Actinospica robiniae DSM 44927: one gene and its partner. The protein of the gene in region 2 interacts with the protein of the main gene of each other region in a pairwise test. Links are inferred from orthologs where the notes say so. Each region holds a gene or a part of one and is shown on either strand. Other genes may lie near its edges.

Evidence for each region.
Region 1: the proteins of ACTRO_RS18225 (region 2) and ACTRO_RS33030 interact in binary tests that used the Escherichia coli proteins (3 or more experiments, as listed by UniProt). The link is inferred for Actinospica robiniae DSM 44927 from one-to-one orthologs.

The regions. Positions count from the first base shown.
Region 1 is NZ_KI632511.1:7,663,580-7,667,630, reverse strand. Bases 702-3,691 are described here. They hold ACTRO_RS33030 (ABC-F family ATP-binding cassette domain-containing protein), read right to left. Parts: upstream 3,003-3,691; coding sequence 1,401-3,002; downstream 702-1,400. Other genes in these bases: ACTRO_RS33025 (terpene synthase family protein), read left to right, coding at 3,177-3,691; ACTRO_RS33035 (helix-turn-helix domain-containing protein), read right to left, coding at 930-1,148. Also shown: ACTRO_RS33040 (enoyl-CoA hydratase/isomerase family protein), read right to left, coding at 1-647; more of ACTRO_RS33025, read left to right, coding at 3,692-4,051. UniProt on the Escherichia coli protein: Genetic data indicate it may be involved in ribosome assembly or function.
Region 2 is NZ_KI632511.1:4,292,934-4,298,324, forward strand. What follows is about bases 292-4,621. They hold ACTRO_RS18225 (multifunctional oxoglutarate decarboxylase/oxoglutarate dehydrogenase thiamine pyrophosphate-binding subunit/dihydrolipoyllysine-residue succinyltransferase subunit), read right to left. Parts: upstream 4,293-4,621; coding sequence 492-4,292; downstream 292-491. Other genes in these bases: ACTRO_RS18220 (DUF4177 domain-containing protein), read right to left, coding at 292-405; ACTRO_RS18230 (sensor histidine kinase), read right to left, coding at 4,550-4,621. In the rest of the region: more of ACTRO_RS18220, read right to left, coding at 136-291; more of ACTRO_RS18230, read right to left, coding at 4,622-5,391. UniProt on the Escherichia coli protein: E1 component of the 2-oxoglutarate dehydrogenase (OGDH) complex which catalyzes the decarboxylation of 2-oxoglutarate, the first step in the conversion of 2-oxoglutarate to succinyl-CoA and CO(2).

The DNA.
Region 1 (4,051 bases), 3.4 Mb from region 2 along the record:
TGGTCGGTCCGGCACACCCGGTTGACCAGGCCGAGCCGCTCGGCCTCGGCCGCGTCCACCCAGCGTCCGGTGGAGCAGATCTCCAGCGCCCGGGCCGGACCCACCAGGTCCACCAGCGGCTTGGTTCCGCCTAGGTCGGGCACCAGGCCCAGGGTGATCTCGCGCATCGCGAAGCGCGCGTCCTCCGCGGCGATCCGCAGGTCGCAGGCCAGCGCCAGCTGGAATCCGGCGCCCACCGCGTGCCCCTGCACCGCCGCGACCGTGATCAGGTCGGGGTTGCGCCACCAGGTGAAGGCCTCCTGGAAGGCCTCGATGGTCAGCTCCGCGTCCGACTGCCCGGCGTCCGCCAGGTCCAGCAGGGTCTTCGCCCCGCCCACGCCGCCGATCAGCACCGTGCGGTCGAGCCCCGCGCTGAACGAGGGCCCCTCGGCCCGCAGCAGCACCGCGCGCACGCTGCCAGGCAGGGCCCGGCCGACCTCGGCCAGGTGCCACCAGGTGCTCGGCGTCATCGCGTTGCGCTTGTCCGGCCGGTCCAGCACGACCGTGGCGAGCTCGCCGTCGATCCGCAGCCGCACCCCGGCCTTGGCCGCGGCGGCCGCCTTGGCCTCGGGCCACGCCTCGTCCGTGGCAGTGTTCGAACTGGTCATGGCGGCGCCCCTCGTCCCTGCGGTCCCTGCCGGCCCTTTCCGGCCGGCTCCACGGACTTTACCGTACGGTAGTGATCAGCCCGCGCGCCCCCGGGCCCGCCACCCGCCGGCGGCCCCGGCCGCGCCCCGTGACGCGGGTGCGTCACGGCGCCGCGCGCCCGGGGCCGCCGGATCGCTTCCGTCGATTTCCTTCGGTACTGCTCGCCGTGCTGCCTCGCGGCCACCGGGCACCGTGGTCAAAACCGGCACCGTGGTACGGTGGCCCGGCAGGGTGCGAACCGACTAAGCGGTGCGCGCCTTGCCGCGGGTGGCGCCGCCGCGCCCGCGGAGCGTGACACCGGACTCGCTCAGCATCCGGTGTACGAACCCGTACGAACGCCCGGTCTCCTGCGCCAGAGCGCGGATCGACTCTCCGGCCTCGTACTTGGTCTTCAGGTCGCTCGCGAGCTGCTCTCTCGCGGTGCCGGTGACCCGGCTGCCCTTCTTCAGGGTCTCGGCCACTTGCGCCTCCTAGAGGGGGTGTGGGGTATCTCCCACCTTGCACAGGGAATGTGCGCTCTGGGGACCCATGATCACCCCTCCCGAGCGAGTTGACCACTGCTTCGCCGCAAAAACTCAAGCCGTATTCCCGGCTCCCCTGCCTGATTCGTGCAGGAAAATCCCGGCATGTCAGGATAAAACTTCCGCTCCGTTATCAGACTGTAACGGAGGGCAATCGACGTTCTGTCGGATACCGGTCGCCGGCGACCGTTCTCAGGCCAGTGCGACGAGGTCCCGGTAGCCCTCGTTCCACAGGTCCTCGACCCCGTCCGGCAGAAGGATCAGCCGCTCCGGGCCCAGCGCGTCCACCGCGCCCTCGTCGTGTGTGACGAGCACCACCGCGCCCTCATAGGTGCTGAGCGCGCCCAGGATCTCCGCGCGGCTGGCCGGATCCAGGTTGTTCGTCGGCTCGTCCAGCAGCAGCACGTTCGCGCTGGAGACCACGAGCGTGGCCAGCGCGAGCCGGGTCTTCTCGCCGCCGGAGAGCACGCTGACCGGCTTGTCCACGTCGTCCCCGGAGAACAGGAAGGAGCCGAGGGTCTTGCGCACCTCCACCAGATCCAGGTCCGGGGCGGCGGTGCGCATGTTCTCCAGCACGGTGCGCGCCGGGTCGAGCGTCTCGTGCTCCTGGGCGTAGTAGCCGAGCTTGAGGCCGTGGCCCGCCTCGACCGAGCCGGTGTCCGGCTTCTCCACCCCGCCGAGCAGGCGCAGCAGCGTGGTCTTGCCGGCGCCGTTGAGCCCGAGGATGACGACCCGGGATCCGCGGTCCACGGCCAGATCCACGTCCGTGAAGATCTCCAGCGAGCCGAAGGACTTGGACAGTCCGCTGGCCATCAGCGGGGTCTTGCCGCACGGTGCGGGCTTGGGGAAGCGCAGCTTGGCCACCTTGTCCGAGGCGCGCGTCGCCTCGAGGCCGCTCAGCAGCCGCTCGGCCCGGCGGGCCATGTTCTGCGCGGCCACGGTCTTGGTGGCCTTGGCCCGCATCTTGTCCGCCTGGCTGAAGAGCGCGTCGGCCTTCTTCTCCGCGTTGGCCCGCTCGCGCTTGCGCCGCCGCTCGTCCGCCTCGCGCTGCTCCAGGTAGGCCTTCCAGCCGACGTTGTAGATGTCGATGACGCTCCGGTTGGCGTCGAGGTGGAAGACCTTGTTGACGCACGCCTCGACCAGGTGCGCGTCGTGCGAGATGACGATGAACCCGCCCTTGTAGTTCTTCAGGTAGTCGCGCAGCCACACGATCGAGTCGGCGTCGAGGTGGTTGGTGGGCTCGTCGAGCAGCAGCACCTCGTTGTCCCCGAACAGGATCCGGGCCAGCTCGATCCGCCGCCGCTGGCCGCCGGAGAGCGTGCCGATGGGCTGGTCGAGCACGCGGTCGGGCAGGCCGAGGCTGGCCGCGATCACCGCGGCCTCGGACTCGGCCGCGTAGCCGCCGGCCGCGAGGAAGGCGGTCTCGGCGTTGGCGTACCGGCGCATCGCCTTGTCGTGCTCCGCCGCGTCCGCGCTGCCCATGTTCTTCTCGGCCGCGCGCATCCGGCGCACGGACTCGTCCAGCCCGCGCGCGGACAGGATCCGGTCCCGCGCGATCACCTCGAGGTCGCCGGTGCGCGGGTCCTGCGGCAGGTAGCCGACCTGGCCCGAGTTCGAGACGGTGCCGGAAGCGGGCAGGCCGCCCTCGCCGGCCAGGATCTTGGTCAGCGTGGTCTTCCCGGCGCCGTTGCGCCCGACCAGCCCGATCCGGTCGCCGGGGCCTACCCGGAAGGAGGCGTCCTGCAGCAGCACGCGGGCGCCGACGCGCACTTCGAGATGGGAGGCGGTGATCACCGTTCCATCGTACGGGACCGGCGCCCACGGCTCCCACGCGGTTTCGGTCCGTGGTCCGCCGCCCGGCCGCCCGCCGCGCCGCGCCACTCGCCGAACAGCCGTGCGGATACGTATTCAAGCCGACATGCCACTACTAAGATGCACATTTGCACGCACCTTCAGGAGGGCAGCGTTATGACCGTCGCTCTACCTTCGATCGATCCGCCGTTCTCCGCGCGGCTGCATCCGCTCACCTCCGTCGTGGCGGCCGCCACGGAGAAGTGGGCCGCGCACTGGAGACTGACCTCGCGGCCGGAACTGGCCCGGCGGCTGCGCGAGACCGATCCGGCCCGGCTGGCCGGGCGGGTCTGCCCCAGCGCCAGCCTGGAGGGCCTGCGGCTGAACTCGGACTGGCAGGCCTGGCTCTTCCTGTTCGACGACGCGTACTGCGACGAATCCGAGATCGGCTCCGACCCCGCGGCCACCACCGAGGTGACGGTGTGGATGCTCGGCGCCCTCGAGGACGGCGAGGCCAGCCGGGACGACGCCTTCGCCGGCGCCCTGGCCGACCTGTGCGCCCGGCTGGACGCGATGGCCAGCCCGGTGCAGCGGGCCCGGTTCCGGCAGGAGGTGACCGGCTATCTCTACTCCCTGGTGTGGGAGGCCGCCCGGCGGCGTCAGCGCACCCCCGCGGAACTGCCCGAGTACATCAGGATGCGCCGTCACTGCAGCGCCGTGCCCACCTGCCTGGCGCTGATCGACGTCGTCAACGGGTTCGAACTCAGCCAGGAGCTGTGGTGCTCCGCGGCCGTGCGCGCCGCCGCCGAGGCGGCGACCGACATCACCTGCTGGACCAACGACGTGCTCTCGCTGCGCAAGGAGGAGGAGCGCTCCACCGAGCTGCTCAGCCTGCCCGCGGTACTCGGGCGGCGGCAGGGCCTCGGCCTGGCCGACGCGCTGCAGCGGTGCACCGTGATGATCGACGCGCGCATCCGCGACTACCTGGACGCCCAGCAGCCGCTGCTGGCCTCCGGCGATCCGTTGGTCTCCCGGCTGTGCGCGGACATGCG
Region 2 (5,391 bases):
CGCCCCACCAACGCAACGGGTGGGCGGGTGGACAGACGAACCAGGCGACGCAAAGCGGCCGCCCACACCCTGACGACCACCCCAACCCGACAAGCCACCACACCCACCAGCACTCGACACGATCATCAAATCGCGTTAGGCATATGGGACGGCATCCTCAGGTTCAGGCCGCACCGGACGCTTGAGCAGCAGGACGGTAGCGAACTTCTCGTCGTTGCCGTGCAGCGACGAAACCGTCACCGGGCCCACGGCCTCCCAGCCGTCGGCGCCCAGCTCGTCCAGCTCGCCCTCGATCGTCGTGAGCGCGTCGCCGAGCCGCTGATCGAGCGGCGACGAGCGCTGCGCGACGACGGCCAGGCTCGCCAGGCTGTACTCCCACTGGGTTATGGCCGGCATCGGTGTCATGGCCGGAGTCTAACGACCCGTCAACGACGAAGCCCCCGCCGGACCGGGGTCCGGGCGGGGACTTCGTCAGTTCTCTGCTATCTCCGTCAGCCGGCGAAAGCCTCTTCGACCACGCGCTGCTGCTCGAACTCGTGCCGCTTGTGCGAGCCGACGGCCGGGGACGAGGACGCCGAGCGGGACACGTGGGTGAGCACGCGGCCGCCGAGCTCGCCGGTCAGGTGCAGGGCCATGAACGGCCACGCGCCCTGGTTGGCCGGCTCCTCCTGCACCCAGCGCACGCGCGCGTCGGCCGGGTAGCTCTCCAGCTCCGCCCGCAGCTCGGCCTCGGGGACCGGGTAGAGCCGCTCGGCGCGCACGATCGCGGTGTCGGTGACCTTGTGCTTGTCCCGGTAGGCGACCAGGTCCCAGTAGATCTTGCCGGAGCACACCAGGATCTTGCGCACCCCCGCCTTGTCCACCGACTCGTCGCCGATGATCGGCCGGAACTCGTTGCGCGTGAACTCCTCGATCGAGGAGGTCGCCGCCTTCGCCCGCAGCATCCACTTCGGCGTGAAGACCACCAGCGGCTTGTGCGCCGGGTTCAGCGCCTGCCAGCGCAGCAGGTGGAAGTAGGACGAGGGCAGCGAGGGCATCGCCACGGTCATGTTGTTCTGCGCGCACAGCTGCAGGTAGCGCTCGATCCGGGCCGAGGAGTGGTCCGGGCCCTGGCCCTCGTGGCCGTGCGGCAGCAGCAGCGTCACGCCGGAGCGCTGGCCCCATTTCTGCTCGCCGGAGGAGATGAACTCGTCCACGATCGTCTGCGCACCGTTGCCGAAGTCGCCGAACTGCGCCTCCCACAGCACCAGCGCGTTCGGGCGGGCCACCGAGTAGCCGTACTCGAAGCCCATGGCCGCGAACTCGGAGAGCATCGAGTCGTAGACCGTGTACGTGGCCTGGTTCTCGGACAGGTACGACAGCGGCGTGTACTCGCGGGCCGTGGTGCGGTCCACCACCACGTGGTGGCGCTGCACGAACGTGCCGCGGCGCGAGTCCTGGCCGGCCAGGCGCACCGGCACTCCCTCCATCAGCAGCGAGCCGAAGGCGAGGGTCTCGCCCATGGCCCAGTCGATGGTGCCGTCGCCGATCATCTGCGCCCGCTTCTGCAGCTGCGGCAGCACCCGCGGGTGCGGCTCGAAGCCCTCGGGCAGGTTGACGTGCACCTCGACGATCCGCTTGACCACGTCGTCGGAGATCGCCGTCGGGACCGCGACCGGGAACGGCTCCTCGGCCTGCTCGACCGCCGGCGAGGGCGCCGCCTTCCCGGTCTCCTTGGTCTCCGAGAAGGCCTGCTCCAGCTTGGCCTGGTAGTCCTTCAGGGCGGCTTCGGCTTCTTCGATGGTGATGTCGCCGCGGCCGATCAGCGCCTCGGTGTAGAGCTTGCGCACCGAGCGCTTGGCCTCGATCAGCTTGTACATCAGCGGCTGGGTCATCGACGGGTCGTCGCCCTCGTTGTGGCCGCGGCGCCGGTAGCAGACCATGTCGATGACGACGTCCTTGTTGAACTCCTGCCGGAATTCGAAGGCGAGCTGCGCCACCCGGACGCAGGCCTCGGGGTCGTCCCCGTTGACGTGGAAGATCGGCGCCTCGACCATCCGCGCGACGTCGGTGGCGTAGACCGAGGAGCGCGAGGCGGCCGGCGAGGTGGTGAAGCCGACCTGGTTGTTGATCACCAGGTGGATGGTGCCGCCGGTGCGGAAGCCGCGCAGCTGGCTCATGTTCAGCGTCTCGGCCACCACGCCCTGCCCGGCGAACGCGGCGTCGCCGTGCATCAGGATCGGCAGCACGGTGAAGGCGGAGCCGGCCTTGTTGATGATGTCCTGCTTGGCCCGCACGAAGCCCTCGAGCACCGGGTCGACCGCCTCGAGGTGCGAGGGGTTCGCGGTGAGCGAGACCTTGATCTGCTTGCCGCTCAGCGAAGTGAAGGTGCCCTCGGTGCCGAGGTGGTACTTCACGTCGCCGGAGCCGTGCATGGTCTTCGGGTCGAGGTTGCCCTCGAACTCGCTGAACACCTTGGCGTACGGCTTGCCCACGATGTTCGTCAGCACGTTGAGGCGGCCGCGGTGCGGCATGCCGATGCAGGCCTCGTCCAGGCCCTCCGCGGCGCCGGACGAGATGATCTGGTCGAGCACGGCGATCGCCGACTCGCCGCCCTCGAGCGAGAACCGCTTCTGGCCGACGTACTTGACCTGCAGGAAGGTCTCGAACGCCTCGGCCGCGTTGAGCCGGTTGAGGATCCGCAGCTGCTCTTCGCGGGACGGCTTGGTGTTGCCGTTCTCCACCTTCGACTGGATCCAGCGGCGCTGCGCCGGGTCTTGGATGTGCATGTACTCGATGCCGACGGTGCGGCAGTAGGACTCGCGCAGCACGCCGAGCACGTCGCGCAGCTTCATCAGCGGCTTGCCGCCGAAGCCGCCGGTGGCGAACTCGCGCTCGAGGTCCCACAGGGTCAGGCCGTGCGAGACCACGTCGAGGTCCGGGTGCCGGCGCTGCTTGTACTCGAGCGGGTCGGTGTCGGCCATCAGGTGGCCGCGGGTGCGGTAGGAGTCGATCAGCTCCTGCACGCGCGCGGTCTTGTTGACGTCGTTCTCGTGCGTGGCCGCGATGTCCTGGACCCAGCGCACCGGCTCGTAGGGGATCCGCAGCGACTCGAAGACCTTGTCGAAGAAGTCGTCCGCGCCCAGCAGCAGCTGGTGGATGACCTTCAGGTACTCGCCGGAGACCGCGCCCTGGATGATCCGGTGGTCGTAGGTGGAGGTCAGCGTCATGATCTTGCTGACGGCCAGCCGGTTGAGGGTCTCCTCGCTGGCGCCCTGGTACTCGGCCGGGTACTCCATCGCGCCGACGCCGATGATGGTGCCCTGGCCCCGCATCAGCCGCGGCACCGAGTGCACCGTGCCGATGCCGCCCGGGTTGGTCAGCGAGATGGTGGTGCCGGCGAAGTCGTCCGCGGTGAGCTTGTTGTTGCGGGCCTTGCGCACCAGGTCCTCGTACGCCTGCCAGAACTCGCGGAAGTCCATCAGCTCGGCGGCCTTGATGGAGGGCACCACGAGCGTGCGCGAGCCGTCCGGCCGGGCGAGGTCGATGGCCAGGCCGAAGTTGATGTGCTCCGGGGTGACCAGTGCCGGCTTGCCCTCGACCTCGGTGAACGAGGCGTTCATGCCCGGGATCGCCTTGGTCGCCTGGACCATGGCGTAGCCGATGAGGTGGGTGAAGGAGACCTTGCCGCCGCGGGCCCGCTTGAGGTGGTTGTTGATGACGATGCGGTTGTCGATCAGCAGCTTCGCCGGCACGGCGCGCACCGAGGTGGCCGTGGGCACCTCGAGCGAGGCGTTCATGTTGGCGATCAGCCGCGCGGCCGGGCCCTTGAGCGTGGTCGTCTGGGCGCCGCCGCCGGACGGGGTGGAGGGGGCCGGGGGCGCGGTGATCGCGGCGTCCCGGGGCACGCCGCCGACCGGGGCCTCGGCCTGCGGGGTGGGCTTGGGCGCGAGGGCCGCGGACTTGAGCAGCGCGGATGGGGCGGGGGCGGCGGCCTCGGCGACGGGCGCCTGCGCGCCCGGGACCTGCACCTTGGCGAGGGTCTCGGGGGCGGGGGCCGCGGTGGCCGGCTGCGCGGGGAGGGCGGAGGGGGCGGGCGGCGGAGCGGCGGCCGAGGCGGTGGCCGGCTGGTAGTCGTTGAAGAAGTCCCACCAGGCCTTGTCGACCGACTCCGGGTCCTGCAGGTACTGCTGGTAGATCTCGTCGACGAGCCATTCGTTGGGACCGAACTGCGCCAGCTCGCCAGGAGGCGTCTCGCCGCCGCCCGGAGCTGGAGTGGACTCAGACGTGGTCGGTGTGGACTGTGGCGACACGGCGGGTTCCGCCCTCTTCCGCTTCGTAGATCCGCGTTCTCGGACTGCCTCGCACCCGGCAGGCGGGAGCCGATGGATCCGCGGCGAATGACTAACGCCGGCGCGGGCCCCTGCGGTTCCTCCTCAGCGGGCAGCGGTAGCCCAGGTTACGCGCTTTCCCGCGCGAATCGCAGTTCGCACCGGCCAACGCGACGAGAGTCACACTAACTCGGGACCTGAACCACCCTTACTGAGCATAATGCCGTAGTCCGAGATGACTATTCCGATAGTCGCTGCGCGGAAGGCTGCTCGGCGGGCAGTTCGAGCCGGATGAGCGCCCCGCGCGCCGAGGGCATGACCTCGATGGTTCCGCCGTGCAGCTGAACCGCCCAGCGCGCGATGGCCAGACCCAGGCCGGTGCCGCCGCCGGACGCGCTCTTGCCGGTGGAGCCGCGGGTGAACCGCTCGAACACCCGGGCCCGCTCCGGCTCGGGAATGCCCGGCCCCTCGTCCGCGACCTCGACCCGCAGCGCGCCGAGCGCGGTGCGCACCGCGGAGACCTGCACCAGTCCGTCCGCCGGCGAGTGCTTGGCCGCGTTGTCCACCAGGTTGGCCATCACCTGGTGCAGCCGGCCCTCGTCGGCCCGCGCGGACAGCCCGGGCGGGCGCACGTCGAGCCGGTAGCGCACCGCCCGGCCCGCGGTCTGGGCCTGGCGCACCACCTCGGCCAGGAACGGCTCCACCTCGAACTCGGAGACGTCCAGCGGGACGGCGCCGGCCTCGAGCCGGGAGAGGTCCAGCAGCTCCTCGACCAGCAGCCCGAGCCGCTCGGTCTGGGCCAGGGCGGCCTTGACCGCCGCGCCGTCCGGCTCGGTGACGCCGTCCACCACGTTCTCGAGCACCGCCCGCAGCGCCGAGATGGGCGTGCGCAGCTCGTGCGAGACGTTCGCGATCAGCTCGCGCCGGGCCCGGTCGGCGGCCTCGAGATCGGCCGCCATCCGGTTGAACACCACGGCCAGCCGGCCGACCTCGTCCCGGGAGGTGGCGCGCACCCGGCGGGAGTAGTCGCCGTGGGCGAGCGACGAGGCGGCCGCGGCCATCGCGCGCAGCGGGGCGATCA